3 regions of the Bovifimicola ammoniilytica genome follow, and region 3 is predicted to be linked to each of the others. Evidence: riboswitches for the same ligand, from Rfam matches in the RefSeq annotation. Region 3 holds a riboswitch; each other region holds the start of a gene.
The links. A riboswitch is a leader RNA that binds a small molecule or an ion and turns the genes downstream of it on or off. The one in region 3 is predicted to bind cyclic di-GMP.
Positions count from the first base shown of each region.

Region 1 (11,191 bases), on a different contig from region 3:
ATGATGATGCATTAGAAAGTGTAGAGGACGTAAGACGTTCATTACTTATTGCATTGATAGACAGAAAGATTAATAAATATTTTTCAGCATATGATGCGGTTATCAAAAAGCTTGAGAAAGATAAATATTTCATAATAATTAAGCAGAAATATGTCTCTGTATTACAGAGTAATAAGTTCTCAATCTTAGACGAAGTTAAAGCAGTAAATATCGGTAATGAGATGGCTGTTACCATAAGTATCGGTCTCGGTGTAAATGGTGAGGAATATGCACAGAACTGTGAATATTCGAGAGTTGCCATAGATTTAGCACTTGGACGAGGTGGTGACCAGGCTGTTGTTAAAGACGGCGAGAAGATTTATTTCTATGGAGGTAAATCTAAGCAGGTTGAGAAGAATACCAGAGTTAAGGCAAGAGTTAAGGCCCACGCATTAAGAGAATTATTAGAGACAAAGGACAAGGTCCTTATTATGGGACATAAGATAGGTGACATAGATTCCTTAGGTTCGGCAATCGGTATCTACAGAGCTACACAGGCTATTAATAAACCTGCACATATCATTATAAATGAAGTAACATCATCGATAAGACCAATGCTTGATTTGTTCTTAGAAAGTGATGAATATGATGAAGATATGTTTATTAAGAGTGAAGATGCCATGGAGATTGTGGATAATGCCACAGCTATTGTAGTAGTTGATGTCAGCAGACCAAGCTATGTGGAATGCCCTGAGATATTATCAAAGAGTAAGGACATCGTCGTATTAGACCACCACAGAAGAAGCAGCGATACCATTGAAAATGCATCACTTTCATATATTGAACCTTATGCTTCATCGGCATCTGAGATGGTTGCAGAGATATTACAGTATTTCTATGACGGAATTAAAATCAGACCTGTTGAGGCTGATGCAATGTACGGTGGAATTATGATTGATACTAATAATTTCGCTAATAAGACAGGTGTCAGAACATTTGAGGCAGCAGCATTCTTAAGAAAATGCGGTGCAGATGTGACAAGAGTGAGAAAATTATTCAGAGATTCTTTCGATGATTATAAAGCTAAAGCTAAGGCAATTGGTTCAGCGGAGACATTCAATGATGTATATGCTATGGCAGTGTGTCCGTCAGAGGGTATAGAAAGTCCTACAGTGCTGGGGGCACAGATTGCAAATGAATTATTGAATATAAGAGGCATCAGGGCAACATTTGTTCTGACTGAACATAATAATAAGGTATATGTAAGTGCCCGATCAATGGGAGACTTAAATGTACAGCTTATAATGGAAAGATTAGGTGGTGGCGGTCACTTAGATACCGCAGGAACACAGCTTGAAAATGTATCGATAAGTGAAGCTAAGAATATACTCAAAGAAGTTGTTACGAAGATGCAGGAGGAGAAAGAAATTTAAAGCTGATTTATACTATTATCAGAATATAGACTATAATGACAGGAGGCAAAACATAATGGAAGTTATTTTATTAGAAAATGTACCTAAATTAGGCAAAAAAGGTGAAGTTATAAAAGTAAATGAGGGTTATGCAAGAAATTGCCTGTTTAGAAAGAATTTAGCAATCGAGGCAACAAGTATAAACCTTAACAATCTTAAATTACAGAATGCAAATAATGCCAAGATTGCAAAAGAAAAATTAGAGGAAGCTAAGAAATTAGCTGAAGAATTAAAAGAAGCATCGGTAACTGTGTCTATAAAGACGGGAGCAGGTGGCAAGACATTTGGTTCTATTTCAGGTAAAGAGATTGCGCAGGCTATCAAGGACCAGTTAAATATGGATATTGACAAGAAGAAACTTCATATAGAAGAACCTATTAAATCATTAGGAACACATATCGTTAAGATAAAACTCCATCCTGAAGTAACAGGTGAATTAGCTGTTAAGGTTAAAGAGATTTAAGAAAGAGGTAAATTGTGGACGAGGCACTTATAAGAAGAACGTTACCGCATAGTGTTGAGGCAGAACAGTCAGTAATCGGTTCGATGATAATGGATTCTGATGCTGTTATGGCAGCGAGTGAGATTCTTACGGCAGAAGATTTCTATGGGAATCAGTATGGAATATTATTTCAGGCAATGGTCGAATTATTTACCGCAGGCAAACCTATTGACATAATTACATTGCAGGATAAATTAAGCCAGATGGACGTACCGGCTGAACTTAGCAGTATTGAATTCATAAGAGATCTATTAGCAGCAGTACCGACTTCTGCAAATGTCAAATATTATGCAAAGATTGTCAAAGAGAAATCGACTTTAAGAAAGCTTATTAAGATAAATGAAGATATTGCAAATACCTGTTATGTTGGTAAAGAGAAATTAGATAATATCCTAGATGAAACAGAGAAAAAAGTATTTGGAATATTACAGGCTAAAGATGGCGGGGATTATGTACCAATCAGACAGGTTGTAATTAATGCGATGGAGAAAATCGAGGTTGTATCTAAGAATAAAGGTCGTGTTACCGGAATACCAACAGGTTTTACAGACCTTGATTATATGACATCTGGTTTTCATGAGTCAGATTTAATATTGATAGCTGCCAGACCTGCTATGGGTAAGACGGCATTTGAATTAAATATAGCAGATTATATGGCATTTAAGAAGAATAAGACAGTAGCCATATTCAGTCTTGAAATGTCAAAGGAGCAGTTGGTAAACCGTCTGTTCGCACTTGAATCAAAGGTTGATGCGCAGAAGTTGAGGACTGGAGATTTAGATGATTCCGATTGGGAGAGACTTATAGAGAGTGCCAACATAATTGGTAATTCTAATCTGATTATCGATGATACGCCAAGTATTTCGATTGGAGAACTCCGTTCTAAATGCAGAAAATATAAGCTAGAGCATGATTTGGGAATAATTATAATCGACTACCTGCAGCTTATGACAGCGGGTGGAAAGCAGGAAAGCAGGCAGCAGGAGATATCGGAAATATCACGTTCTCTTAAGGCTCTTGCAAGAGAGTTAGATGTGCCTGTTGTGGCTTTGTCACAGCTAAGCCGTGCAGTTGAGGGCAGACCTGATCACAGACCGATGTTATCAGACCTGCGTGAATCTGGAGCAATCGAACAGGATGCCGATATGGTTATGTTCCTATATAGAGATGATTATTATAATAAAGAAAGCGAGAAAAAGGGTATTGCTGAAGTAATTATTGCCAAGCAGAGAAATGGCCCTATAGGAACAGTTGAGCTGTTATGGTTGCCTAATTATACAAAATTCGTCAATTACGATGCGAAAAAATCATAAAAACAATGAATACCACATTGAAGAAGTTGTCTTTAATGTGGTATATTTTTTTCGAATAAAAGATTTTATAACTCGAAAATATACAAATAGTGTATAAGGCTACACAGAAATGAGGGGATTATGAAAGAAAAAAGATATATTATTTCAGACGCATCAAAGTTAATCGAGGTAGAATCCCACGTTTTAAGATACTGGGAAGAAGAATTAGGAATTGATATTCCGCGTAATGAAATGGGACACAGGTATTATACCGATTATTACATAGAGTTGTTCAAGAGGGTTAAGGAGTTGAAGGACGGAGGGTTTCAGCTTAAAGCAATTAAAATGCTGATTCCGGAATTAACGAATATGAATACAAGGGAAAATGAGAGCATTGAAGGGCTGCGTGAAGAATTATTTAACAGGCTGACAGATTATGGTGAAGCAGCGGTTGATGATAGTGGAGATAATACATTTACAGGGAATGGCGGAAATGCCAATAATGTTAATAACGCATTTGTGAATGACGGAGGAAATGATATTGATAATAATGTAATGGTGAATGATAAAGACAAGACGAATAACGGTATGCTATCAAATGTTAAAGATAAAGAAGAGATTTATAACAATGGGGAACGCAAAAGTGAACTTATGACTACTGATAATGGATCACAGGGAAATATTTCAGAACGGACTAATAATGGTAAGTTAGAGCAGTTCCAGTCCATAATTTCCGAGGTGGTGTCAAATGCACTTAAGGAGAATACGGGAATGTTAGGGAAAGAGGTAAGCGAAATCGTATCGGACAATGTAATTAAAGAGATGGATTACCTTATGCATATACGTGAGAAGCAGGAGGAAGAAAGGTTCAAGAAGTTAGATGAAACAATTAGGAGTTGCCAGCTTCACAGAAAGGAAAGTGCGAAAATAAAGAGAGGGATATTCTCAAAGATAAAGAAGATTATGTGAATTATATGATTAGAGATAAATGTCGCCTTATATAAAGGTGACATTTTGTATGTTAATATAATAATTGGCAGGATATTCTAAACTACACTTACGGATAGTACAAAAATATAATAAAATGTCATAAAATATAAGAAAACAGGAGGTGAGTGCGTATGCTTAAAAACAGGGCAAATGAACGTTTTAATCCGGAAGAATTGGACAAACTGTTATTACAGAATAATTTAGAAGAATTAAAAACACAACTTTTGAAAATATTCTGGGGACCTTGCGCCTTAAGTGGTTTTAAAAATTGTGATAAGTACATATTTGCATTTCCTGAAGAAGAGATAAAAGCTACACCATATCTGTCAACCGCTGCAGCAATTATATGCTCAATATATGGAGATTTAAACAAGGCTCGTGAATATGCACAGTGTGTTGATCAAATTGAATTTATGAGATTACATTTAGATATAATTATTCCGGCACGAAATAATAATAAATTCTGGCATGCAGTCAGAAAACTTTCGTCAAATGCCGACTATATGAAACCTAATTTACCTATTGCAGCAGGAAGAGTAAGCCTTATTAATGGTTTTCGTGATCTATCAGAGTATAGAGATTTTATTAAGGGACATAAGGGAGAGGTAAAGAAATGTTTAAGTGCATTGTATGGTGACAGTGCAATAGGAATGTATGAGGTTGCATATGCGGAAATTTGTTATATGGAAGATGACTGCTTTGGCGCAATAGCATCGTTAGTTGGAAATATTCCGATTATTGAACAGAACGGAGAGGTCGCAGTGCTGTTTGCAGCTTTATATCTGCAAATGCGAATTATGATTGCTACGGGTCAGATTGCAGTTCTATATCCAATGTTAGACCAGATTTATAATAAGATTACATCGACAGACAGCAGGTGGTTAACAGAGAATCATAATTCATTACGTGCGTGGGGTGCGATGTATGATAACGATATAACAGAGGTTAAGAAGTGGCTTGAGAATGAATCACCAAACGAATATGGCAGATTGTGCATGACAGACGTATTTCGTTATATGATAAAAATGCGTGCATATTTAATTGAGGGCAAATATTATTCGGTAGTTGCAATTGGTGAATTATTAAGAAAAATATTGCAGGACGGACATCGGGTTATAGATTTGTGTGAATTAAAGCTATTGTGTGCGATAGCATATTATTCTGGTGGAAAATGTGATGAAGCATATGGATTAATGGACGAGGTTATAAAAGTAGCTAAGAAAAGAAAATTAGACAGATTAATTGCAGATGAAGGTGAGAAGGCATATCTGTTATTAAGAGATTACAAACGAAATCGTAATATTAAAGAAGTTGGTCTAAACAGTTATATCAATCATCTGATAGCATTGTCTAAGAAAATGGCATTATTATATCCTGATTATCTCAAGGAATGTAGAAAAGATTTCCCAAGTCTTACGGAAACTGAACGTGAAGTGTTACAGTTAATGGCAAATGAAAGAACAAATTCAGAAATTGCATATTTTATGGGAATCAGCATAAATACAGTAAAATTTCATTCCAAAAATATATATAAAAAGTTAAGCGTTAATAACCGCAGACGTGCGGTAAAGGTTGCAAAAGAAAATAATATTTTGTGATTTACGCAGGAAATGAAATATTTGTATAGAACTACTACCACTGAATATCAGGAGGGACGATTATGAAAAGAATTTTATTTGTAGCAGATTTTAATGATACGGCCCATTGTATACAAGAGGCTATGTTAAGTCGGTATCAGGTTCAGTTGTGTTCTATGAAGAATGCGGAAGATGTATCGCATATGATTAGAATGTTCAGACCGGATATGGTGGTGGTATTTATAAGTTGTTATCAGAATATAAGTTCAAAGCTATTCTATATCCTGACGATTGTACATGCAGCTATTCCTATAATTACCATAGGTAAAAAAGAAGATACGATGCAGTATGAGATGCTGTATTCTAAAACGCAGTATACACATTTATATAGGCCTATTAAGAATAGGGATATTATGAAATGCATTGCGGACAGATTGCATATAACGGAAGATGAAAATGCAGAACATAAAGATATATCAGATGTAAGTAACTATATAGAAAATGAGGATAAAATTAAAAACAAAACGGATATATGGGATGAAGCTGAATTGGATAATGAAGCTGATGCTGACAAACGAAAACATATTTTGCTGGTAGATAATGATGATGAAATCTATAACGATATGAAATCAATTATTGGAGACAGATACAGAGTATCAGCAGCGGGTACTGAATTACAGGCAATGCGTATGTTAGAAAAAGACAGACCGGATATGATGTTTTTAAGCTATGAAATGCCTCTGTGTGAGGGGAGGATAATGCTGGAAATGATAAGAAACGATGAGGAATTAAGGAAACTTCCGGTTGTGTTCTTAACGAAGATTGCAGAAAAGAGAAATATTGCATCAATTATCAGATTAAAACCTGCAGGTTGTATCTTAAAGCCACTTGATAAGGAAATAGTTACGAGAATTATTGAGAAATGCATGGATGCAAAGCTAGAAGTCTAAGGTATATTACATAGATAGTTCGGTTGCAATAATACGAAAAGTTTTATTGCAGCTTTTTTTGTGTCTTGGAATAATAGTATATTTTTAGATAGAATTTGCCTTTAAGAAAAAGATTAAAAATATACCAAAATAAGATATAAGAAAATATAAATGTTGTGGGAACAATTAAAGAAGTTATTATATAAATAGAACAATTAAATATCGTGCAAAAGCTACACAAATGTTATAAAAACTGCAGTTAGAGACAAATGTCACCTTGAATATGGGTGACATTTGTTTATAATATAGACATAAATCTTGTAATATATATAATATTGATTAGAGATTAGAGATTAGAGATTAGAGATTAGAGATTAGAGATTAGAGATTTGAAACTTGAAAGTTGAAGTATAAAGCATAAAGTTTGAAATCTGAGTTTTAATTATTAGATTTAAGAAGAGAGGAACACTACACGAATGAAGATAGATTTAGAAAACAGAAAAAGAATTTTGTCTGTAGTCGCATTGGCATTTTTCAACTTTGTATTTCTGGGCGCAGAATATATGTTTGACAATATGATGACATATGTTGCAAGTTCAGAGAGTGTGGTGTTGGCAGAAAGCTATATTCTTGGAGCAAGCTGTATGGGATTCTTCTTATATCCGATACTGGACAAAATCATAAGTGGCAGCAGCAAATACATTATGGCATTTGCAAGCGCATTGGCCGGTATAATATGCATTTTTACGATATGCAGGCACAGTTCGTATATGTCAGTATTGCTGCCGGGGTGTCTGTTGTTTGCTGTATTAGGAATATTAGGAGGTGAGATTCATTATATATTCAGCGTTGTCATAAGCGAGCGTAAACATTTAGCAGAAAATATTGGTATTGCGTATGCACTTGGTATATTTATGCAGTTTATTAATAATAATCTGGTATTTAGTGAACTTGGAGAATCGGTATTCGTAGCAGTGACACTAGCAGTATTCGTGGTGCTGATTATGAAGTTAGAAGATTATATACCAGATGAAAATGTATTGTACATAAATGGAATGGGAAATATGAAGAGCCCTTTAATTGCAGGTGTAGCCTTGACACTTGCAGTTGTACTTATGAGCTGCATTTTCTCTACATTAAATATTTCCGTAACTTTAGTACACGCAGGCGGGAGCGTCGATATTGGACAATGGCCACGGCTTATTCTTGCTCTAAGCGGTCTGATGGCAGGCTTTATATATGATATTGGTGAACGAAAATATATGAATATTACAATGTATTGTGTAACGCTGTTGTCTACAATATGTGTCGTAGTTACTGAACTGGGAGGACCTTTCTTAGTTGGGTTAATACTTTTCTACATCTCGGCAGGGTTCTTTGTTGTGTTCTTTTCTACAGCATTTATAGAGTTGTCGGGGAATACGAAAGTCCCGAAACTTTTTGCGGGACTTGGGCGTGCTACTAATAATTTGTGCGCCATACTTACGGGAGCGTTGTCAGTTGCCCTGCTTAAGAACGACGTAATGCTAATTATAATCACAGCTTTATGCCTGTTTGCGTTGATAAGTATTGTTCTGTATATTTATTCAAATCAGTTTGAAAGAAAAACAGATACAGATGAAAAGGAAAAAGTGACTTATGAGGCAGATGAAGAAGAAAAATTCCGGACATTCTGTGAGAAATTCTCACTTACGCCAAGGGAAAGTGAAGTGCTGAAAACGCTGTTAATTTCTGATGAAAATGTACAGGATATAGCGGTTAAAATCTCAATGTCGAGAGCAGTGTTATACAGACATATAACCAATTTGAATAATAAAACTGATACGAAATCACGTATTGGTCTTATACAGTTTTATTATAATTGGAGAAAGAATGTATAAAATATGAGAAAGCAGGTGAGAAATATGGTTAAGACAAAGAAGAAAAAGTCATTAAAATTTAAGAATAAAATGGCATGGTTACTAGGCTTAGTTATGATATGTGTGTTTGGGACAATGCTATCAGGTGAAAATGTGCAAGGCGCAGATGTAAGATTAGTTAATCCTAAGACGGTAACAGTAAACATTAAGTCAGGACTGGAATTATTAGATACTTTTGGACCATACATTAAAGTTGATGATTGCGTGGTAACAGATAATATGGTTAATGTGGAAAAAGCTGATATGCATAAGATATCAATTCTTCCGCAGTTTGGATATTCCATTGAGGCTAAAATTAATGGAGATAAAGTAGATGGTGTGGAAGAAGATGGCTGGCAGGTCTACACCGTTGCAGAAGCAGATATGTATGATATCGAGATAAGTAAGGCGGGCAGCGGTGTCTATACGGTTACCTGGGCTTATGACGATACATTTGGTGAAGATGGTAAGGTTGCAAATGGAAGTGTCAGGATAATCTCAGCAATACTGCCTGATGGAAGCAACGGCATTGAAAATATAAATGACCAGAATGAAAAAGTTGGTCTGGTGGCAATTAAACCTGATAGTATGGTTACTGTAAAAATTAAGCCTGATTATGGTTATCAGTTTGTGGCAGGTTCATTAAACGGAAACACAATAACAGCAGGCAGCGAAGTCAGTACATTTACATTTATAATGCCTCGTACAAATCTTCATCTGAGTGCTTTATTTACTAAGACAAATGATATTATTAATACAGAGAGTTCGGATGTGAAGTCAGGAAGCATTTCTAATGGTGAAAATGTTGTGGATTCAGGCAATATCCGACTAGAAGTTAAGGATTTGTCAGAAAATGAGGCAGCTGTTTTAGAGGGTGATATAAAAGAAAATGTGGGAAATGACGTGGTAAGCGCATATCTTGACATGAATTTATACAGTGTTATTAATAAAGGAAACAAGACTGAAGCATGGGAAAATAAGTTAACAGAACTTACCAATAATCTGACAGTTACATTTAATCTTGCTGATGATTTAAAGGGCAAAGATGGCAGCTTTTATATAATTCGCGAGCATATGGAGGCTGACGGAAGCAAATCATTTGCTAAGATACCGGTTATCTATGATAAGGAAAACGGTACAATTTCATTTGACACGGATAAATTTTCGACATATGCACTTGTATATAGCACAGATGATAATAGCAGAAATGATTCTGATAATAATGATAATAATAGCAATGAAGTTATTGGTAAGAACGATAATAACAATTTAGAAGAGAAAGCAACAGATACAAAAACGTCAAATGCAAAAGCTCCAAAGACTGGTGATACTACGCAGGTTATGGAATTAGTAATAATAATGATTGCAGGAATTATTGTTGCTGTGTCCGCATTTAAAAATAGAATAAATGAATAAAAAGAATGTTCACAAAATGTTCACAAAAAAATAGCACTCACCTCTTGACATTGCTAATAATAAGTGTTATATTACACCTAGAACAAAGGAAAGGGATGCAAAAAAAGGATATGAAGTAAGTCCTATGAGCTCCCTGAACATCCCAGTTCCAGAGAAACATGGTAAACAAACATAGTATTTTAGAAAAGGAGAGATGACTTATGTTAATGCCTAGTATTTTTGGAGAAAATTTATTTGATGACTGGTTTGATGATTTCCCATTTTATAATGATAAAGATATGAGAAATGTGGATAAGAAATTATATGGTAAGAAAGCAGGAAGAATAATGAAAACCGATATTAAAGAGAATGATAACGGTTATGAATTAGAAATTGACTTACCTGGATTTACAAAAGATGAAGTTAAGGCTTCACTTGAAAATGGTTACCTGACAATTAGCGCAGCTAAAGGTCTTGACAAAGATGAAAAGGATAAAGAAACTGGACATTACATTCGTAGGGAACGTTATGCCGGAGCATGTGAGAGAAGCTTTTATGTTGGCAGTGAAGTAAAACAGGAAGACATTAAAGGTGAATTTAAACATGGTATCTTAAAACTCTTTGTTCCAAAGAAAGAGGCCAAAGAAGTTGAAGAAAACAAATATATTGCTATTGAAGGATAATCTTAGATAGAAGAATCTTATATAACCTGTTAAATATAGAAAAGAGGCGATAAGTTATGGCAGATAAGAATCCAAAACATCCACTTAAAAAGAAACAGGTCAAAAGTAAAGAAAAGAAAAAACATATCTATGAATAATAGATAATACAAAAGATAATAATAATTAACAAATAAGACCATTACACCTAATATAGTTAGTGTAATGGTCTTATTATTTTGTCTTATTTTAAAAATGTGGAATGATTATTCTGCAGAGATAACGCCTGCTGGACATCCGCCTTCACAAGCTCCGCAATCGATACATGTATCAGCATCGATAACGTATTTGTCTGCACCCTCAGAGATTGCTCCTACTGGACAGGCGCCAGCGCAAGCTCCACACATTAAACATCCGTCGTTAATTACGTGTGCCATAATTCTTCCTCCTTTAGAATATATAAGTAAATCGCAGATTTGTGTTCAAATCTTATTGCTA
Region 1 covers NZ_JAOQJN010000008.1:71,569-82,759, reverse strand. Annotated here, with positions in the region: gene OCV48_RS11035 (DHH family phosphoesterase) at 1-1,412, shown strand, start outside; gene rplI (50S ribosomal protein L9) at 1,468-1,914, shown strand; gene dnaB (replicative DNA helicase) at 1,929-3,266, shown strand; gene OCV48_RS11020 (MerR family transcriptional regulator) at 3,387-4,214, shown strand; gene OCV48_RS11015 (LuxR C-terminal-related transcriptional regulator) at 4,367-5,833, shown strand; gene OCV48_RS11010 (response regulator) at 5,896-6,762, shown strand; cyclic di-GMP riboswitch class I at 6,726-6,793, shown strand; gene OCV48_RS11005 (helix-turn-helix transcriptional regulator) at 7,218-8,621, shown strand; gene OCV48_RS11000 (hypothetical protein) at 8,646-10,055, shown strand; gene OCV48_RS10995 (Hsp20/alpha crystallin family protein) at 10,256-10,717, shown strand; gene OCV48_RS10990 (DUF362 domain-containing protein) at 10,960-11,130, opposite strand.
Region 1: linked by a shared signal. The riboswitch ahead of OCV48_RS11005 (helix-turn-helix transcriptional regulator) and the one ahead of OCV48_RS03740 (hypothetical protein) in region 3 are both predicted to bind cyclic di-GMP.

Region 2 (11,191 bases), on a different contig from region 3:
GAAAAGGAAAATAAATATTATAGGAGGAAATGAATGAAAAAGATAAAAAAATGTATGATAGCAATAGTCGTATTTGCAATGGTAATTATAAGTTCTACAAGTTGTGAAAGTAAGCCGATTATGGATGAGGATAAATGTGCAGAAGTGGCATTGGAATATATGAAAAATAAATATCAGAAAGATTTTGAGGTAACATATAGCCAAGAAAAGAAAAGAATTATAGGAAGAGCTGGATATGCAGAAGTAGATGTTAGAGTTAAAGGAAAAGAAAAAGAATATCGAATTATGATGTGTCCAGATGGTTATGATGATTCAGATAAAGATGGATATTATGATTCTTACATAGTAATATCGGATGATTATATGTGTGATATTGTTAATAATAAAATTAAAGTTGAATTGGACAGTAATGTTAAGAATGTAATAGTTAATAAATTTATTAGTGATATATATATAACAGAACGAAACATATCAAAAATAGAAGGATTTTGGGGTTTTTCAAGCGATTTCAGTTTTAATGAGAAAAATAATACTTTGGATGGTTTATTAAAAAATGAAAATGTATATATAACATATAGAATTGAAATTCCTGAAAATGAATTTAGTATGGATTATGAAAAGAATATTACAGAAATATTAAAGCCTAAAATATCAGAAGATATAATATCGATTTCTTTAGTATCATATCCGGAAGAAACTTATTTAAAAAGAGAAAAAATATATAAAGAAAAAGGATATGAAGAAATTGGCGGATTGATTGGAACAGATGAAATCGATTTTTTTATAGAGGAGGAAACAAATGAGTCTAAGTAATGAACAATTATTATATTTATCAGCATTAGCATACTATAATGTTGATACTGTAGATGTGAGTAATAAAAATGTTAAAAATATTATAAATGGTGTAAGGAAAGGTGAAAAAACAACTTGTTTTGATGGAGCAGCAGGATATAGCGATAAAGAACTTGGAATGGATAAAATTATAGCATTTATAGAAAATGATAGTGAATTAATGAAATTACAAATGGTATATCCTAGTGGTATTGATAATACTACATCATCAGTATGTTTTGTAAATACAGAAACGTCAGAAGTTTATGTTGTATATTGCGACAATTATATAGATAGTCCTTATGAGTATAAAGATGAAAATGGAAACATTAATAGTAATTCTACATGGATTAGTAATATGAAAGGGGCAGTTGAGTGTGATACAGTAGAGCAAAAACTTGCAGTAGAGTTTTATAATAATGCTATAAGTGCTGCCAGAAATGTATTAAATAATGTGGATGGAGATATAGATATAACTGTATGTGGACACTCGACAGGTGGAAATCAGGCACAGTATGTGACAATTGCGTATGAAAAGAAGTATTGGAAATGAAAAAAATGTTGAAAAAAGTAAGTTAATAAATTATACTGTAAATGTAAAAGAGAGATAAAGGGCAAACATACAGAAATGTATGGACGCAAAGCCAGGAGTCTACGGGTAGTTATTGAGGAAAGTAAGTTGTTAGTATAATAAATACCTAAGATAGTTCGGTTGCATAACGTATTCGTTATGCTTTTTTTAATTTTAAAATAAAAAGCATAAAAGAAGTAAAGGAGGGCAGAAGATATTAATACAAAAGAAAAGGAAAATAAATATTATAGGAGGAAATGAATGAAAAAGATAAAAAAAAGTATGTTAATAGTGGCGATATTTTCAGTAGTAATTATAAGTGCTACAGGGTGTGATAAAAAAACAGTAATGAATGCAGACAAGTGTGCAGAAGTGGCTCTTGAATATATGGAGAATAAATACCAAAAAGACTTTGAAGTAGTAGATAGTAGGCAAATGAGAAAATATATTGGTTCAGATAATTATGCAAGAGTTATAGTTAAAATTAAAGGTGAAGAAGAAGAGTATTGGATTATATTATATCCAGACGGAGATAAAGATATAGATAATGATGGATATTATGATTCTTACAAAGTAATATCAGATGACTATATGAGTGAATTGGTAAAACAAAATATTTTGAAAAGAGAATTTGATACTTTATCTAATGAAATGGGAGTTAATAGATATATTAGTGATATATCTGTATATGAAATATGTCAAATAAAAGGTTTTTGCGGTTTTGCAAGTAGCTTTTATATTGAAAGTGAAAATAATACTTTAGATGGATTATTAAAAAATGCAAATGTATGTATATCATATAGAATTGAAGTTCCTGAAAATGAATTTAATCAGGATTATGAAAAGTATTTTAAGAAAATATTAAAGTCTAAAATGTCAGATGATAGCATATCTATTTCAATAGTATCCTATCCAGAAGAAACATATTTAGAAAGAGAAAAAATATATAAAGAAAAAGGATATGAAGAAATTGGAGGATTGATTGGAACAGATGAAATAGATTTTTTTATAGAGGAGGAAACAAATGAGTCTAAGTAATGAACAGTTATTATATTTATCAGCATTAACATATTACAATATTGATACTGTAGATGTGAGTAATAAAAACGTTAAAAGTATTATAAATGATATAAAGAAAGTTGAAAAAACAACATGTTTTGATGGGATAGCAGGATATACAGATAAAGAACTTGGAATGGATAAAATTATATCATTTATAGAAAATGATAGTGAGTTAATGAATTTACAACTGATATATCCTGACAAAAAAGATACTACTACATCATCAGTTTGCTTTATTAATAAGGACACATCAGAAGTATACGTAGTTTTTTGTGGAAATTATATTGATAGTCCCTATATAGTAAGAGATGATGATGGGAAACAGATAAATATAAGTGAATGGACAGAAAATGTTAAAGGTTCATGTGTATCAGATACGGAGTCGCCAAAAAGAGAATTAAAATTTTATGAAGATGCTATTAATGCGGCAAGAAAAGAATTGAATAATATTGATGGAGATATAGATATAACTGTATGTGGACATTCAACAGGTGGAAATCAGGCACAGTATGTGACGATTGCGTATGAGAAGAATCAGGGTAAAAATTATTTACAGAATAATGATATTGATAGATGTGTTTCGTTTGATGGACAAGGTTTTTCAAACGAATTTATAAATAAATATAAGGAAGATATTGAAAAAAAATCAGATAAAATAATATGTTATGAACCAACAGTAAGTTTTGTGGGATCCTTATTAAAGAGTCTTCCAGGTATAAAAAAGAAATATATAAACATTGGAAGTCCGAATTCATTTGGAGTTGGCTATCATATGCCAGCAGAATTGTTAGATGAAAATGGTAATTTTAAGGAGGAGGGAGATTCAAGTTTTGTTAGCCGTTTAATAAAATCAATATCATCAAAATCTGTATTTATTGCAAATAATATATTTAATATAAATATGGAAAATGCAAGTGATGGAATTGGGAAGTTTATTGATGAAATGATGGCAGAGGGGAATGATGCAGAGGTCTCATGGAACAAATTAATAAACAATGAAGATGTTAAAGAATATTTGTATGTAGCTAGTGGAGTATTTTATTATGATACATTTTTAAATAACTTAGAATTAAGACAAAATAATGAATTTAATGAACTCGTTAATAAGTATAATGAAGGGATATCAGAAATCAAGGAGTTAATAACGAATGGAAAATATTTGCAAGCGTTGTATGAAATTTGTAATATAGTAGATGGTTCAATTATAATTGAATGCGTATCCAAAGGTATATTTGATAAAGTAAATACAGTATTGGATTTTGGTAAGTCATTTAGTAAAATGGTCATAGACGGATTGTGTAAGTGGACAGAAAATAATAAGTATATTACATTAGATAAGAAATTCAAATGGAAATCTATTAAGCATTTGTTTGGGTGGTTAGATAAAAGTTATAGACAAGCTTCAGCATCAGTACGTTATATATCAGATCCATTAGTAATTGACCTTGATGGAGATGGCTTTGAATTAACTGATGTAGAAAATGGAGTATATTTTGATAATGATAACTACGGGCTTTCAGAGAAGACGCAGTGGGTATCGTCAGACGATGGATTATTAGCAATCGATTTAAATGGTGACGGAATTATAAATGATGGATCAGAATTGTTTGGAAGTTCAACTGTAATGCCGGATGGTTCAATTGCAAGATTAGGTTTTGAAGCATTAGCTCAATACGATGAAAATGGTGATGGGATAATAGATGAAAAAGACAGTGCATATTACAGATTACTTGTATGGCAGGATAATAATAGAAATGGAATATCAGAAGCGAATGAATTAAAGACATTAAAAGAATTAGGAATAGAATCAATTTCACTTAAGACGGAGGAAATTGATGGTGTAAATACTGCATATATTAAGTATTTTGATGGACGAAAAAGGAAGATAGGTGAGTTTTCGTTTGATTCAGAATCATATAATACAATAGAAAAAGAATCAGAGCGTATATCAGAAGATATCGAGAAGATGCCAGATGTAAATGCAATAGGAAATGTAGCATCATTGCATACATTAATGCAGAAAGACACAACAGGCAGATTAGCAGAATATGTAAACTTGTTCGCTAAATCAGATAATGATAATGAAAAAAGTGAGATAATAACTAAAATATTATACTTTATAACTGGAGCAGATAATATATCTGGTGGAAGTCGTGGTGGAAATATTGATGCTAAGAAACTCAGAGTAATAGAGATGTTCATGGGACGTAATTTCATTGGAACAGAAGGAAGTAATCCTGTAAATACAGCAGCAGATATATTGAATGGCTTGTATAACAATATACATGAACTGTATTATAATCTTTTGAATGCAGAGACAAAACTTAAGGATTATATGGAAATGGTATTTATCGAGAATGATGATTATATAAATACAGAAATATTTGATACTTATATGAGTATTTGCATTTCAGAAGGAATAGATGTAAAAGGCATTATAAAAGATATAGGCAGATATATTGCAGTTATGAATGATAATCAGATTAACTTGGTTAATTATATTCAAAAATATATAGAATATCCTGAAATTATAACAGAATTAAAGAATGTAATACCATCAAATCTGATAGTTGGTTCAAATGAATCTGATACTATAAATATAAGTAATAATAGCAATGTTACAGTTATAGCGGGAGTTGGAGATGACATAATAAATGCCAACGATGGAAACGACTTAGTGTATGCAGGCTCAGGAAACGATACCATTTATGGAGGAGATGGAGACGATACCATTTATGGAGGAGCCGGAGATGATATCCTGAATGGAGAAGGCGGAAATGATAAACTCTATGGAGGAGTCGGAAACGACACCCTAAACGGAGGCTATGGAGATGATACATACTACTTTGAACTTGGAGATGGAGAAGATACAATCTATGAAGACGGAGAGTATGTCAATGTAGACAGAATAGTTTTCGGAAAGGGAATAAGTCCTGAAAATATATCTTTGGAAAGAATAGGAAATGACCTTGTAATAAAATATAGCGAAGTAGATAAATTCACAGTAAAGAACGCCTATGGCTACAAGAAATACTGTGGCTACGGTTATTACTTTGTTGAAAAAATAGAATTCAGTGACGGAACAGTATGGAACAAAGATAAACTCATAGAACTTATAAGTATAAAGACAGGAACAGCTGGAAATGATGTTCTTACAGGATATGAAGGAACAGATGTATATAACAGAAATGAGACATTCTATGCGGGAGCCGGAGACGACATAATAAATGCCAACGATGGAAACGACTTAGTGTATGCAGGCTCAGGAAACGATACGGTAAATGGAGGAGATGGAGACGATACCATTTATGGAGGAGCCGGAGATGATATCCTGAATGGAGAAGGCGGAAATGATAAACTCTATGGAGGAGTCGGAAACGACACCCTAAACGGAGGATATGGAGATGATACATACTACTTTGAACTTGGAGATGGAGAAGATACAATCTATGATGACGGAGAGTATGTAAATGGAGACAGAATAGTTTTCGGAAAAGGAATAAATCCATCTGACGTAACGATAGAAAGAGTTGGAAACGATATAATAATCCGTTACAGTGCCGCAGACCGAATAACAATAAAGAATGCCTATGGCTACAAGAGATACTGTGGCTACGGTTATTACTTTGTTGAAAACATAGAATTCAGTGACGGAACAGTATGGAACAAAGATAAACTCATAGAACTTATAAGTATCAAGAATGGAACAGCTGGAAATGATGTTCTTACAGGATATGAAGGAACAGATGTATATAACATAAATGAAACATTCTACGGCGGAGTCGGAAATGATACAATCTACGGTGGAGATGGTAATGATACCTATATCTTTGGCAGAGGTGATGGAATAGACACCATTGTTGATAATTCAGGTAGTAATATATTGTCATTTGAAGAAAATATATCCATAGAAGACCTTATGATGACAAAAAACGGAAATAATCTTGAAGTAAGTATCAGTGATACTACAGATAAAATTATTCTTAATGATTATTTTATAAATTCTTCATATCAGAACTTTAATGCAGAATTTGCAGATGGAAGTTCATTAAGTCAGAACGATTTTAGTTCAATAATAAATGGAACATATGTATATGAATCAGCGCTTAAACAGTCAGAACTACTTGTACAGAGCATGGCATCAACATCAGATGATGGAAATGTTTCAGAGATGGTTAATATAACAACACAGGATAACAATATGACAGATACACAGCTGTTTGTAAGCAATCAATAGAATAATGGGGGTACAAAAGTGGAAAATATAATAAACAGTGGAATGGCTTCATTTCTGACAATGACACATTTGCTCAATGTAAATGTGTCTAAGGAACAGTTGAATCATATTCTCTCCTTAAATGTAGGGGATATGACTGAAATAGAAATGATGACAGCCGCAAGATTGTTAAAGATAAAGGGAAAAATTAAGGAACTGAAATATGAACAGTTAGAAGAATTGAATGTTCCTGTAATATGTAAAGCTAAAGATGATACATATTTTATTGTTGGAAAAACAGATAATAATAAGGTGATGATTCTAAAAGCAAATAAGCCACCAAAATTAATATCTGTAGAAGAGTTCAGAGATATTTTTTCGGGAACAGTTATTCTGCTTAGTAATAAAAGCATTATTGATAAAGAGGCTGTGTTTGGTTTCAAGTGGTTTATTCCGACAATATTAAAATATAAGAAAGAATTTATAGAAGTATTGGTGGCAGTTTTTGTTATTCAGATATTAGGAATTCTGACACCGCTTGTAACACAGGTCATAGTTGATAAAGTTCTGGTACATAGGACTTTGTCAACGCTTTATGTGCTGGTGATAGGTTTATTCTTAGGGTATGTATTTGAAATGATAATAGGTCTGGCAAAAAGTTATGTATTTACACATACAACTAACAGAATTGATGTAATGTTAAGTGACAAATTATTTAAACATCTTTTTGCATTACCACTTAGATATTTTGAATCAAGACGTACGGGTGAAACGGTAGCAAGAGTAAGAGAATTAGATAGTATAAGGTCCTTTCTGACAGGAACACCTCTATCATCGTTGATAGATTTATTCTTCATTATAATTTATATAATAATTCTTTTCTTTTATAGTGTGCCATTAACATTTGTAGTAATTGCATCTATGCCGGTTTTTGCAATATTATCAATTATTGTAACTCCATTATTCAAACAGAGACTTGATGAGAAATTTAACGCAGGCGCAGAAACACAATCATATCTTGTGGAATGTATCACAGGCGTTCAGACAATTAAGTCATTTGCCTTAGAACCTAAAGTTGAAAAGAAATGGGGAAGTCTTCAGGCTGATTATGTTAAAGCAGGATATAAGACTTCAATGGTTGCAGGTACAGCTAATACACTTGGACAGTTTATACAGAAAACATTTGATTTATTAATTCTTTTTATGGGAGCTAAGTATGTAATGGCTGGTAGATTTACGGTAGGTGAATTAGTTGCTTTCAGAATGTTATCAGGCAGAGTAAGTGGTCCTGTATTACGATTTGTCCAATTGTGGCAGGAGTATCAGCAGGCATCAATGTCTGTTAAGAGAATAGGTGATATTTTTAATACATCAACAGAACCAAGAGTTGATATAAATAAGTTGTCGCTTCCATCAATTAAAGGCAGAATTACTTTCGAGAAAGTGAAGTTCAGATATAGAATTGATGCACCGGAAGTAATTAAAAATATAAGTTTTGATATTGAACCGGGACAGATTATAGGAGTAGTGGGAAGGAGCGGTTCAGGTAAAAGTACCATTTCGAAACTTATACAAAGATTATATATTCCGGAAAGTGGAAAGATAATGGTAGATGGCGTTGATATATCTTTAGTCGACCCGGCATGGCTTAGAAGACAAATAGGTGTGGTTCTGCAGGAAAATTTTATGTTTAATGGAAGTATTGCAGAAAATATATCGATACATTGTCCTGGGGTATCTATGGAAAAGATTATTGCTGCTGCGAAAATAGCAGGTGCAAATGATTTTATTATGCATATGCAAAATGGCTATGATACTATGATTGGCGAAAAGGGTGTTGGCTTATCAGGAGGACAGAAACAGCGGATTGCAATTGCAAGAGCTATAATTAGTAATCCTAGAATACTTATATTTGATGAAGCGACTTCGGCACTTGATTATGAATCAGAAAGTATTATTCAGAATAATTTACAGGAAATATGTAAGGGCAGAACTGTATTAATAATTGCACATAGATTGTCAACACTTAAAGATGCTAATAAGATTATGGTAATAGATAATGGCGAACTTGTTGAATTCGATACTAAAGAGAAGTTAATGAGTAACCAGGGACTTTATTATTATCTGTATAATATGCAGAAAGAGGGAAGAGTTTAATGAGAAAAGAAATGCTTAATTATGTGAAGAAATATAGTAGAAAAAGAGATAGAAACCTTAAGTATGATTTTATGCCTGAGCTTCTTGAAATAATTGAGAAACCGGCACATATAGGTGGAAAGGTTATTATCTGGAGCATATTTACATTGCTTGTAGTAACCATTATATGGGCTTCAGTATCTAAAATCGATGTCGTATCTACGACAGGAGGAACAGTTAATCCAAAAGGAAGTGTTATCAATGTTCAGGCTAAGCAGGACGGCGTGGTAAATGAGGTTCTGGTAAGTAATGGTCAGTATGTGCATAAAGGTGATATTTTGGTTAAAATAGATTCCTCATACGATAATATAGATGTTGAAAATCTGTCTGCACAAAAGAAATTGCTAGAAGAAGAAAATAAAATATATCAGATGATATTAGATAATCAGGATATAAGTTCAATTGATATAAATCAATACGATGAAAGTATGAAGAATACAATTAATTATATAGTTACACAGGAAAAGTATATAGCAAAAACGAATGAAGGTTCAATTGTTGATAACAAAGAACAACATAATCTGTCTGTACTTTCTAAAATAGCTGACAATGATGAGAAGATTTCTGAGATTGATAACAGTATTAAAAAGGCAGAGAATATTCTGGATAATAAAATACTTCATTCAGAAACTGATGGATATGTAACGAATATGCAGGAGGGACTTACAGGAAATGTCGTTGGAACAGGAAATGTTCTGATGAATATTATACCTGATAATACACCTATGGAGTTAACCTGTTATGTGAAAAACAGTGATATTGCAGACTTGAAGATTGGTAAAGCGGCAGTTATTAAATTAGAGGCATATCCATATTCGGAATATGGTACATTAACAGGAAAGATAACTTACATATCGGCAGGCGCAGTATCAACAGATGAAGTTAAGAATGTATATGTTGTAAAGCTTAGCATAGAAAATAATAATGATAAGATTAAATTACTCCCGGGAATGACTGCAACCGTAGAATTTGATTTAGGAAAAAGAAGTATTATGAAATACTTTCTTGATCCTATAACCGGAGCTTTAAAAAATACAGCCAGGGAAAAGTAATAAGAATAATCTTATTATAATGTTATAATAATACGATTTAGCGACAGGCGTAAATTACATATTCAAGGACAATCTTATTATAATGTCATAAGAATACCAGCCCATGTAAGTCCACCACCAAAACCAGCTAAAGCAATAAGGTCGCCAGGTTTTACGGTTCCGTTATGTAATACCTCATCTAAGAGGATTGCCACACTTGCAGCTGAAGTATTGCCATATTTATCAAGATTAACAGGGAAAATATCATCGCTAAGATGTAATCTTTTAGCGGCAAACTGAATAATACGTTTATTTGCCTGATGTAGTAATATTTTGTTAAAATCTTTTATTTCTATTCCGGATTTTGTTGATAATGATTCAATAATTTCCGGGATTTTTCTTGTGGCAAATTTGAATACTTCCTGACCATTCATATGGACATAAGGAGAGGTATAATTATTTTGAATAAAAGGGTTAATTAGTGGAGCATTTCCACAGGTTAATACATCGCCTTTACTTCCGTCTGAACCATGTTCTAAACATAGTATGCCACGTTTATCTGAATGGGAAACACCTAATATGGCAGCACCGGCCCCATCACCGAATAATACACAGGTACCTCTGTCAGTCCAGTCAATTATTTTAGAAAGTGTTTCAGCACCTATTATAAGAGCATGCTTAATTAATCCAGAGCAAATGAAAGCATGGGCCGTCTGTAATCCATACATAAATCCGGTGCAGGCAGCATTTATATCATAACACATAGCATTTATGGCACCGGTTGCAGCCTGGACTTTGCATGCTGTACTTGGCATTTTTCCATCAGGAGTTAATGTGGCTACAATAATTAAATCTATATCCTCCGGTGAGATATGGGAGTCTTTAATAGCTTTTATAGCGGCTTTAATTGATAATGTGGCAGTTGTATCACTATTTGAAATTCTTCGTTCTGAGATGCCGGTTCTGTCAGTAATCCATTCATCACTTGTATCGACAATGGTGCTAAAATATTTATTTGTTACAATATTTGCAGGAACAGCAGAACCTGTTCCTAATATATATGATGTCATAAGCTTTCTCCGTTCATAAAATATACGTTATTTAATTATACACCGAAAATAAGGATATCTTGCATAAAAATAAAATAAAAAGTACGATAAGCAGTAGGATAAACAGTAAGATAAGCAGTAAGATAAACAGGCTGAAGTAATTAATACATTTACAAATAACAGGGGCAGAATAATTATAAGACAATAAACAGGATTATAATAAATCAGGCTCGTT
Region 2 covers NZ_JAOQJN010000006.1:1,681-12,871, forward strand. Annotated here, with positions in the region: gene OCV48_RS08830 (hypothetical protein) at 34-813, shown strand; gene OCV48_RS08835 (Mbeg1-like protein) at 800-1,384, shown strand; cyclic di-GMP riboswitch class I at 1,435-1,551, shown strand; gene OCV48_RS08840 (hypothetical protein) at 1,664-2,440, shown strand; gene OCV48_RS08845 (calcium-binding protein) at 2,427-6,701, shown strand; gene OCV48_RS08850 (type I secretion system permease/ATPase) at 6,720-8,837, shown strand; gene OCV48_RS08855 (HlyD family efflux transporter periplasmic adaptor subunit) at 8,837-9,928, shown strand; gene OCV48_RS08860 (beta-ketoacyl-ACP synthase III) at 10,006-10,977, opposite strand.
Region 2: linked by a shared signal. The riboswitch ahead of OCV48_RS08840 (hypothetical protein) and the one ahead of OCV48_RS03740 (hypothetical protein) in region 3 are both predicted to bind cyclic di-GMP.

Region 3 (11,191 bases):
GTGCCTGATTTTCACCTGTTGAATGTCCACATACAGTTATATCTATGTCTCCATCAATATTATTCAATTCTTTTCTTGCCGCATTAATAGCATCTTCATAAAATTTTAATTCTCTTTTTTGCAACTCCGTATCTGATACACATAAACCTTTAACATTTTCTGTCCATTCACTTATATTTATCTGTTTCCCATCATCATCTCTTACTATATAGGGACTATCAATATAATTTCCACAAAAAACTACGTATACTTCTGATGTGTCCTTATTAATAAAGCAAACTGATGATGTAGTAGTATCTTTTTTGTCAGGATATATCAGTTGTAAATTCATTAACTCACTATCATTTTCTATAAATGATATAATTTTATCCATTCTATCCCATCAAAACATGTTGTTTTTTCAACTTTCTTTATATCATTTATAATACTTTTAACGTTTTTATTACTCACATCTAAAGTATCAATATTGTAATATGTTAATGCTAATAAATATAATAACTGTTCATTACTTAGACTCATTTGTTTCCTCCTCCTTTATTAAAATATACATATCTTCTAATGTTATCAAGTCATTAAGCTGTTCATATCCTTTTTCCTTATACACATTTTCTCTTTCTGTATACGTATCCTCAGAATATGCCTTTATATAAACTGATATAATATCGCCTGATATTTTACTATATAATAATTCCGTAATACTATTCTTATATGAACTATTAAATTCACTTTCTGGTACTTCTATAATATAACTTATATCTATACATCTATTATCTAATAGTCCCTGTAGCGTATTATTTTCTTCATTAATATAGAAATCACTTGAAAAGCCATGAAATCCTTTTACTTCACCTATTTCATCAACATATATCTCACTAATAAATCTATTAATTCCCATTTCTTTTATTATGTTATCTAATTCTAATTTCACATTCTGTTTTACCAATTCACACATATAATCATCTGATACTACTTTATATGAAACATAAGCCTTATCATTTTTTTTATCCGGATATACTATCACACAATATTCTTTTTCTTTTCCTTTAATTCTTACATCTACTTCTACATATCCTGCACTTCCAAAAACTCTTCTGACTTCATGCTTATATACAACTTCAAAATCTTCATTATATTTAGTTTTCATATATTCCAGTGCCACTTCTGCACACTTGTCTACATCTATATATACTTTTTTCTTACAACTTGTAGAACTTATAATTACTGTTACAAATACTATCAATAGTAACATACTTTTTTTTATCTTTTTCATTCATTTCCTCCTATAATATTTATTTTCCTTTTCTTTTGTATTAATATCTTCTGCCCTCTTTTACTTCTTTTATGCTTTTTATTTTAAAATAAAAAAAGCATAACGAATACGTTATGCAACCTGACTATCTTAGGTATTATTATTCTAACAACTTTCTTTCCTCAATAACTACCCGTAGACTCCTGGCTTTGCGTCCATACATTTCTGTATGTTTGCCCTTTATCTCTCTTTTACTTTTACAGTATAATTTATTAACTTACTTTTTTCAACATTTTTTTCATTTCCAATACTTCTTTTCATACGCAATTGTCACATACTGTGCCTGATTTCCACCTGTCGAGTGTCCACATACAGTTATATCTATATCTCCATCCACATTATTTAATACATTTCTGGCAGCACTTATAGCATTATTATAAAACTCTACTGCAAGTTTTTGCTCTACTGTATCACACTCAACTGCCCCTTTCATATTACTAATCCATGTAGAATTACTATTAATGTTTCCATCTTCATCTTTATATTCATAATTTCCTGCTATATAATTTCCACAATATACAACATAAACTTCTGATGTTTCTGTATTTACAAAACATACTGATGATGTAGTATTATCACTACCACTAGGATATACCATTTGCAATTTCATTAATTCACTGTCATTTTCTATAAATGATATAATTTTATTCATTCCAAGCTCTTTATCTGTATATCCAGCTACTCCATCAAAGCAAGTTGTATATTTCTTCTCCTCTATTATCTTTACAATATCTTTAACATTTTTTTTACCATCAACATTATAGTATGCTAATGCCGATAAATATAATAACTGTTCATTACTTAGACTCATTTGTTTCCTCCTCTATAAAAAAATCTATTTCATCTGTTCCTTTTAGCATATTAAGTTTTTCGTATCCATTTTCCTTATATATTTTTTCTCTTTCTAAATATATTTTCTCTGGATATGATTCAATGTAGACAGAAATAACATCTTCTGATATTTTAGGTTTTAATATTTCAGTAATACTCTCTTCATAACCTATATTAAATTCACTTTCAGGTACCTCAATTTTATATATTATATATACTTGCTTATTATTCAATAAAGCGTCCAAATTATCATTTCCATTTTCTATATAAAAATCGCTTGCGAACCCACAGAAACCATCTATTCTACATATCTCATCCACATACACATTGCTAATAAATTGTTTTAAACCTGCCTTGTTAATTATATAATCTAACTCAACTTTCACATTTTCTTCCACTAATTTACACATATAATCGTCTGATATTACTTTATATGAATCATAATATCCATCTTTATCTGTATCTTCTTCACCATCTGGATACACTATAACACGATATTTTTTTTCTTCATCTGTAAGCACTCTAACTGTAGCGTAGCCTTTTCTACCAATAACTTTCTTATTCTGTACGCTACTAACAAGTTCAAAATCTTTCTGATATTTATTTTTCATATATTCCAATGCCAATTCTGCACACTTATCCTCATCCATAATCGGCTTACTTTCACAACCTGTAGAATTTATAATTACCGTTGCAAATACAACTATTGCTATCATACATTTTTTTATCTTTTTCATTCATTTCCTCCTATAATATTTATTTTCCTTTTCTTTTGTATTAATATCTTCTGCCCTCCTTTACTTCTTTTATGCTTTTTATTTTAAAATTAAAAAAAGCATAACGAATACGTTATGCAACCGAACTATCTTAGGTATTTATTATACTAACAACTTACTTTCCTCAATAACTACCCGTAGACTCCTGGCTTTGCGTCCATACATTTCTGTATGTTTGCCCTCTATCTCTTTTTACATTTACAGTATAATTTATTAACTTACTTTTTTCAACATTTTTCTATTCTTCACAGTTTCTAATATATTGGTTATCACAAATTATATTAATAAACTTATATTTGCAGCTTAACAAACATCTTTTAAATTATAAATGGGTAGTTATCAGAACCACCCATTTAATATCATTTCAATTATTAATTCAAATCATTTGCAACTTTAGAGTTAGATAACTCATTCTTGATATATGATGTGGAATTATTCACATCATATATCAAGAATTATGTCAAATATCTAAGTTGATAATTAGTATTAATCATTAACTGTCACCCTTAGCCCCTTAGTTTTGCAAACACTTCATCATGTGTATATCTTTTACTTCCTTGTTCCTTTTGCCCCACGTTTTAGAGTCTTTAACTTTCTTAAAGCCACTTCTTTATCATTATAATTCACAATCATATTGTCGCCTGCATCTAGCACATATACATTTGACACGCTGTCACCTGCATTAAGTTTTATTCCCTTGACACCGATAGCACCTTTCTTCTTCTCAGGTATCTCCTTTAATGAGAATCTCAGGAACATTCCTTTTTCAGTCTGAAGCACTACCATTTCGTTAGTCAGTATTTCTTCCGAAGGCTCATTGCCTGTGCTACCATTTTCACCTGTATTGCTATCAGGATTAGAATTGCCATTTACATCCGTTTCTGATAAATTTTCTTTTGATGAAGCTGTATCTGATGAGTTCTGATTATCAAGATTATCCATGAAACTCATTTGTGTGAAATTGTCTCCATAACCTCCTGTGAAGTCGTCTCCGAATCCACCACTGAAGTCATCTCCAAAACCATTATTAAAGTCATCATTGAAGCCGCCGCCTAAATCATTATCTAATCCGTTAAATTCTCCCATATCATCTGAACCACCGGATAACGCAACAGGATTATATGCATTTTCATAACCTGCCTGTGAGATTCCATCTTTAATGACTGCTGCCGTAACTGCGTCAGTTATAGCGACATTTACAAGTAAGTCTCCTGCACCTAACTTAGTTGCCATTACTGTTTTCTTAGTAACATTGAATTCGCTGCTGTCAACGAGTTTCATCATACCTGTCTTAGTAGTAAATAACAACTTTCGTTCCGCCATTTTCGAAGTATCCGTAATAAATATAATATTCTCATCTTTGCTGTCATAATTACCCAGATTATCAATCGGTGTTCCCTTATCTCTGAATCTGACAAATGGTATATCTATTACTTTTACCTGATGAAGATTACCGTTATCTGTGAAAATACAGATTTTATCCGTATTCATACATCTGAATACATATTTATTCTCTTTGTCGGCGGCTTCCTTATTTCTGTCATATGCTGTTGTGTCAATCGTTTTAGCATATCCGAATCTGTCCATAAGGAATACGACTTCCTGCTCTACAAGCTTAACTTCTTCGACTACAGCTTCCTTACCGTCCTCTACTACAGTCTTTCTTGGTACTGCATATTCTTTCTTGATTTCTAGAAGTTCTTTTCTGATTACCTTACTCATTGCCTTACGGTTATTAAGTATCTCTTCGTAATCAGCTATTCTGTTTACTATATTTTCATAGTCTTTCTGTAATGCTAAGATTTCTAAACCAATCAGCTTATAGAGACGTAAATCAAGTATTGCCTGTGCCTGTTTCTCTGTGAAATTAAGATTACCTGCATAGACTGCTGACTCTTTATTCTTGAATTTAATCTTGCTTGTATCACCATTAACCAGACAATTCTTAGCATCTTTAATGCTGTTACTTCCTCTTAGAATCTCAATTATAAGATCAATGATGTCGCAGGCTCTTATGAGTCCCTCTTTAATCTCTTTCTGCTCTAGTTCTTTAGCTAAAAGTGTAGTATATTTTCTGGTCTGAATCTCATATTGGAATTTAACGCTGTTCTCTATAATTCCTTTAAGTCCTAACACTTCTGGTCTGCCATCTACGATAGCTAACATATTTACACCGAAAGTATCTTCTAATCTTGTCTTTTTATATAAGAGATTTGTTAATTTCTCTACATCTGCATTCTTCTTTAATTCGAGGACAATTCTTATACCCTCTTTAGTTGATTCATTAGATATATCTACTATATCCTGTGTCTTTTTCGTTTCAATAAGGTCGCATACATCAGAAATAAATTTACCAATATTTGCACCAATCATCGTGTATGGAATCTCACTTATGACTAATTTATCCCTGTCTGATTTCTTCTCAGCCTTTTCGAATTCCACTTTACCACGAAGTTTAATCTTACCTGTTCCTGTTTCATATATTTCAGGAAGCTCGCTCTTATTAACAACCAATCCGCCTGTTGGAAAATCAGGTCCCTGAACGTACTGCATTAATTCTTCTGTAGTAATATTATTGTTATCTAAATATGCCACAACAGCATCTACTACTTCTGCCAAATTATGTGTAGGAATACTTGTTGTCATACCTACTGCAATACCCTCTGCACCGTTTATAAGTACATTAGGAACCCTGACTGGAAGTACCTCAGGCTCTTTCTCTGTCTCATCGAAGTTTGGTACAAAATCAACTACATCTTTATCTAAATCCTTAAGATATACATCTTGTGTAAACTTCTTAAGCTTAGCTTCCGTATAACGCATTGCAGCGGCACCATCGCCCTCTATTGAGCCGAAGTTACCATGTCCGTCTACAAGTGCCATTCCTTTTTTGAAGTCCTGCTCTAATACAACTAATGCTTCATATATCGAACTGTCACCATGTGGATGGTATTTACCCATGGTATCACCGACAATACGTGCTGATTTTCTATGTGGTTTGTCATAATTAAGACCTAACTGGTCCATTGCATATAATACACGCCTCTGAACCGGCTTAAGACCGTCACGAATGTCTGGTAATGCTCTCTGACATATAACGCTCATAGCATAATCTATATATGATTTCTGCATAAGGTCTGAATATTCTGTTTTCAAAATCTGTTCTGCCATCTGTCAATTTACCTCCATTCTTCTATACGTCTATTTCTGCATCATGAGCATGGTCGTGAATGAATTTTCTTCTTGGTGGTACATCATTTCCCATAAGCATACTCGTAACCTCTGATGCCATAAAGCCATCTTCTATCTCTACCTGTTTAAGAATTCTTGTCTCAGGATTAAGAGTAGTCTCCCATAACTGGTCAGCATCCATTTCACCAAGACCTTTATATCTCTGTAATGTGAATCCTGTATGTGTCTTTCTGTATTTCTCAAGTGCTTTATCATCATACAGATATTCGCCCTCGCCCTTTTTAGGAACTACTTTATATAATGGTGGCATGGCAATGTATACATGTCCATGTGTTATTAATTCCGGCATAAATCTATAGAAAAATGTAAGCAATAATGTATCAATATGAGCGCCATCGACATCGGCATCGGTCATAATGATTATCTTATTATATCTTAATTTACTTATATCGAAATCATTTCCATAGCCTTCGGAGAAACCACAGCCAAATGCATTAATCATGGTTTTAATCTCAGCATTTGCAAGTACCTTATCCATACTGGCTTTCTCAACATTTAATATCTTACCACGTATAGGCATAATCGCCTGTGTCTTACGGTTTCTTGCCATTTTCGCTGAACCTCCGGCAGAATCACCCTCTACTATGAATACCTCACATTCTTCAGGCTTTCTGCTCTCGCAGGTAGCTAATTTACCATTACTGTCTATCGAGAACTTCTGTTTAACTAACAGGTTAGTTTTAGCCTTTTCTTCAGCTTTTCTGATTTTTGCTGATTTCTCGGCACATGCTATTACCTGCTTAAGTGTCTCTAAGTTCTTATCGAAATATAATACTAATTCTTCTCCTGTAAGTTCGCCCGCTACTTTTCCTGCATCAGGATTATCTAACTTCGTCTTAGTCTGTCCCTCGAATCTTGGGTCCGGGTGCTTAATTGCTATTACTGCGGTCATTCCATTTCTTACGTCTGAACCTGTGAAATTATTATCCTTGTCCTTAAGTATTCCTAGCTCTCTTGCATACTGGTTTATTACAGTTGTGAATTTCGTCTTGAAACCTGTAAGATGTGTACCACCCTCCTGTGTATAGATATTATTACAGAAACCTAAGATATTTTCCTGAAATTCGTCTACGAACTGGAACGCAGTCTCTATCTCTATTCCGTCTCTTTCTCTCTTGAAATATATAACATCTGTAAGTGCATCTTTGCCATTATTTAGGTCCTTAACATATTCCTTAATTCCATCAGGCTCATGAAACTCTACTGTCTCTTCCTCTGAAAATCTCTTATTTATAAATACAATCTTAAGATTAGGATTGAGATAGGCTGTTTCATGCAGTCGGCTCTTTATGGCATCTGCCTTGAAATATGTCTTTTCAAATATCTCTGCATCAGGTTTGAACTGTACCGTTGTTCCTGTATCATTCTTTCTGCAGGTTCCGACTTCTTTAAGAGGATACATTACTTTACCTCTCTCATATCTCTGGTTATATACCTTTCCATCAACTCTTATGTTAACCTCTAACCATTCTGATAATGCATTTACAACAGAAGCACCTACACCATGAAGTCCTCCCGATATCTTATATCCTCCATCACCGAATTTACCTCCGGCATGAAGTATTGTAAATACTACTTCAACCGCAGGAATTCCCGCTTTCTCATTAATACCGACAGGAATACCTCGTCCATTATCCTTAATTATGGCTGTTCCGTCTTTCTCAAGTGTAACTGTTATCTCGTTACAATATCCTGCTAAATGCTCATCTACTGAGTTATCTACTATCTCGTATATTAAATGATTTAATCCCTTTGTTGAAACACTTCCGATATACATTCCCGGTCTTTTTCTTACAGCTTCAAGACCCTCTAATATGGAAATGCTGTTCGCATCATATTTTTTCGTTACCTCTGCTGACATATTCTTTTCACACTTCTCCATTTCCGCAGGCATATTATGCCGGAGGAACCGCGGGCAAAATATCAGATTTTGCCCGGCGATAAACGCTAAATGTGCCGCCTGCGACACATTTAGCTGGGTGGAAGAATTGGCGCATCGGCACAATTCTTCCGCCCTTCTCCGTTTTTTGATAAATTTATTTAAATGTTTCTCTTAGTAATTCCCTATGTCCATCTAAATGTGCATAGTCATTAATACGTTCCACGCTATAATTCTTAAGTTCGGTATTATAATTAATCTGTGTTATCGAGCAGTTCTCCATAGTCTTAGCTATCGTGAAACGCTTTCCAAATGGCATGCCTAATAACCCTGCAAGATAACATCTGATAGCACCACCATGGGTTACTACTGCCACATTACCATAATTACCAGAAATTGCTTCATTTATTATCTCTTCAATCTCTTTATTCATTCTCTCATATACTTCTTCGCCGTTTTCACCGCCAGGTATCCTTAAATCTGAAACAGCATATTCACGTCGATTAAAATAATCCTTATACTTAACCTTAATAACTTCATCTGGCAATGCTGTAAGCTCTCCAAAATCAGTTTCTCTAAGTCCAATTCTTTCATATTTGCCATTATCATCTGACGGAAGTCCTAATTTCTCTCTGATTATAGCTGCCGTCATCTTAGCTCTTATAAGATTACTTGAATATACTTTATCAATATTGTATGCCTTTAATCTTTCTCCGACTAATTCACTTTGAACTATTCCTTCATCTGCAAGTGGAACATTCACGTTACAAAGCGGACTATTCTGTCTGGCATGTCTTATTAAATATATATGTATGATTTTACTCAAACTGACAAACCTCCATTCTTAGTTATGTTTATCAGAAATATATTGTATCATTCCAGGTCCTAAACTATCCGTCGGACGGGCGATAAAATTGAATTTCTCATAGAATTTTTCTCTGCCTTTTGCACACATAAGACATAACATTATCTCTGTATTTTCTAATTTAGTTTCTTTCACATACTGTATAAGTCGTTCAATTATCATTCTTCCAACGCCACTCTTCTGACAGTCAGGTCTTACTACTAAATCCTGTATATAATCTATTACTACACCATCACCAACTATTCTTCCCATTCCAATCGGTCTGTTGCCATCCAATGCCACAACTGTAAACAGGCTGTGTTCTAATGCCCTTTTCGCTTGTTCATAACTTAGCACTTTCCAGTTTACCGATTCTCTTAAGGCCAAATATGTATCAATATCGAGTTTATTTTCTTTTAGTTCTACCATTTTATTCGCTACCTTTCACGACAACATTTATTGTCTTAGTTGCATTACATCTGATTAAATCATTAACCGAATATGTTATTTCATAGATGCCCTCTGTCGATGTATCCACATTACTACTTAGCTTCCTAAATCCGTCTGATTACGCCGTATTTGTTGCATTTTCGCACTTTTATCATTTTATCATTTAACTAAAAATAAAGCAATACATATTGCATATGCAATATGTACCGCTTTATTTAGTGTGTTTTTGCTATGATTATTTCATATAAAATCTTATTTTTAACTATCTTGTATTAACTGTTGCTATATCAATTAATGTTAAGTTATCTTTAACGTTGCTCTCTAAACTTGTTAATAATGCATTAACTGTATCAAGTGATGTAAAGCAGTTAACACCTGTTTCAATAGATATACGTCTGATTAAGAAACCATCTCTTGTCTTATCACGACCCTGTGTTGGTGTATCTACAACGATATCGATTTTATGCTCTAATAATAAATCGATTACTGTTGGTGATTCCTGTGATAATTTATTAACTTTTATGGCATTTACACCATTCTGCTGAAGTACCTTGGCTGTACTGCGTGTTGCATATACTTCGTAACCTAATTTTTCGAATCTCTGTCCAATTGAAATAGCATCATGTTTATCTGCATCATTTACAGTAATAATAACTTTCTTATGTTTTGGAAGATTAACACCTGCGCCTAAGAATGCTTTATATAATGCCTCATCAAATGTCTTAGCTATACCAAGGCACTCACCTGTTGATTTCATCTCTGGTCCAAGGCTTATTTCAGCACCTCTGATTTTCTCGAATGAGAATACAGGCATCTTAATTGCGATATAATCTGCTTTCTTCTGTAAACCAGGTTCATATCCAAGTTCTTTAATTGTCTTACCAATTATTGCTTTCGTAGCAAGTTTAACAATCGGAATACCTGTAACCTTGCTTATATATGGAACTGTTCTACTCGAACGAGGGTTAACTTCGATTACATATACTTCATCATGATATACGATGAACTGAATGTTAATCATACCATGAACATGAAGTGCTCTTGCAAGTCTCTTTGTATATTCTTCGATTCTGTCAATAATCTCATCTGATAATGACTGTGCAGGATATACAGAAATACTATCACCTGAATGTACTCCGGCCCTTTCAATATGTTCCATTATACCAGGAATTAAAATATCCTGTCCGTCACATACTGCATCTACTTCTATCTCTTTACCCATAAGGTATTTATCTACAAGAATTGGATGATCCTGGGCGATTCTATTAATGATTGCCATAAATTCTTCGATTTCCTCATCGCATGTGGCAATCTGCATACCCTGTCCACCAAGAACGTATGATGGTCTGACAAGTACAGGATATCCTAATCTGTTAGCTACTTCTTTAGCTTCTTCTGCTGTATAAACTGTACCACCTGCTGCTCTTGGAATCTTACACTGCTGAAGAATCTGGTCAAATAACTCTCTATCTTCTGCTGCATCTACGTCCTCAGCTTTTGTACCAAGAATAGGTACGCCCATTTCCATAAGACTCTCAGTTAACTTAATAGCGGTCTGTCCACCGAACTGTACTACTGCACCATCAGGCTTCTCTAAATCAACGATATTTCTTACATCTTCCGGTGTAAGTGGCTCAAAATAAAGCTTATCTGCGATATCAAAGTCTGTACTAACTGTCTCAGGGTTATTATTTACGATAATTGTCTCGTAACCCTCTTCTTTAAATGCCCATGTACTATGAACTGAACAGAAGTCGAATTCGATACCCTGTCCGATTCTTATAGGGCCTGAACCAAGAACTAATATCTTCTTATCAGGTTTAGTCTCTATTACTTCATTCTCACTGCCA
Region 3 covers NZ_JAOQJN010000003.1:1,542-12,732, forward strand. Annotated here, with positions in the region: gene OCV48_RS03730 (DUF2974 domain-containing protein) at 1-373, opposite strand, end outside; gene OCV48_RS03735 (hypothetical protein) at 349-519, opposite strand; gene OCV48_RS03740 (hypothetical protein) at 506-1,270, opposite strand; cyclic di-GMP riboswitch class I at 1,382-1,497, opposite strand; gene OCV48_RS03745 (Mbeg1-like protein) at 1,548-2,120, opposite strand; gene OCV48_RS03750 (hypothetical protein) at 2,107-2,877, opposite strand; cyclic di-GMP riboswitch class I at 2,990-3,106, opposite strand; gene OCV48_RS03755 (DNA gyrase/topoisomerase IV subunit A) at 3,466-6,087, opposite strand; gene OCV48_RS03760 (DNA gyrase/topoisomerase IV subunit B) at 6,110-8,029, opposite strand; gene OCV48_RS03765 (histidine phosphatase family protein) at 8,205-8,873, opposite strand; gene OCV48_RS03770 (GNAT family N-acetyltransferase) at 8,892-9,320, opposite strand; gene OCV48_RS13955 (hypothetical protein) at 9,322-9,429, opposite strand; gene carB (carbamoyl-phosphate synthase large subunit) at 9,604-11,191, opposite strand, start outside.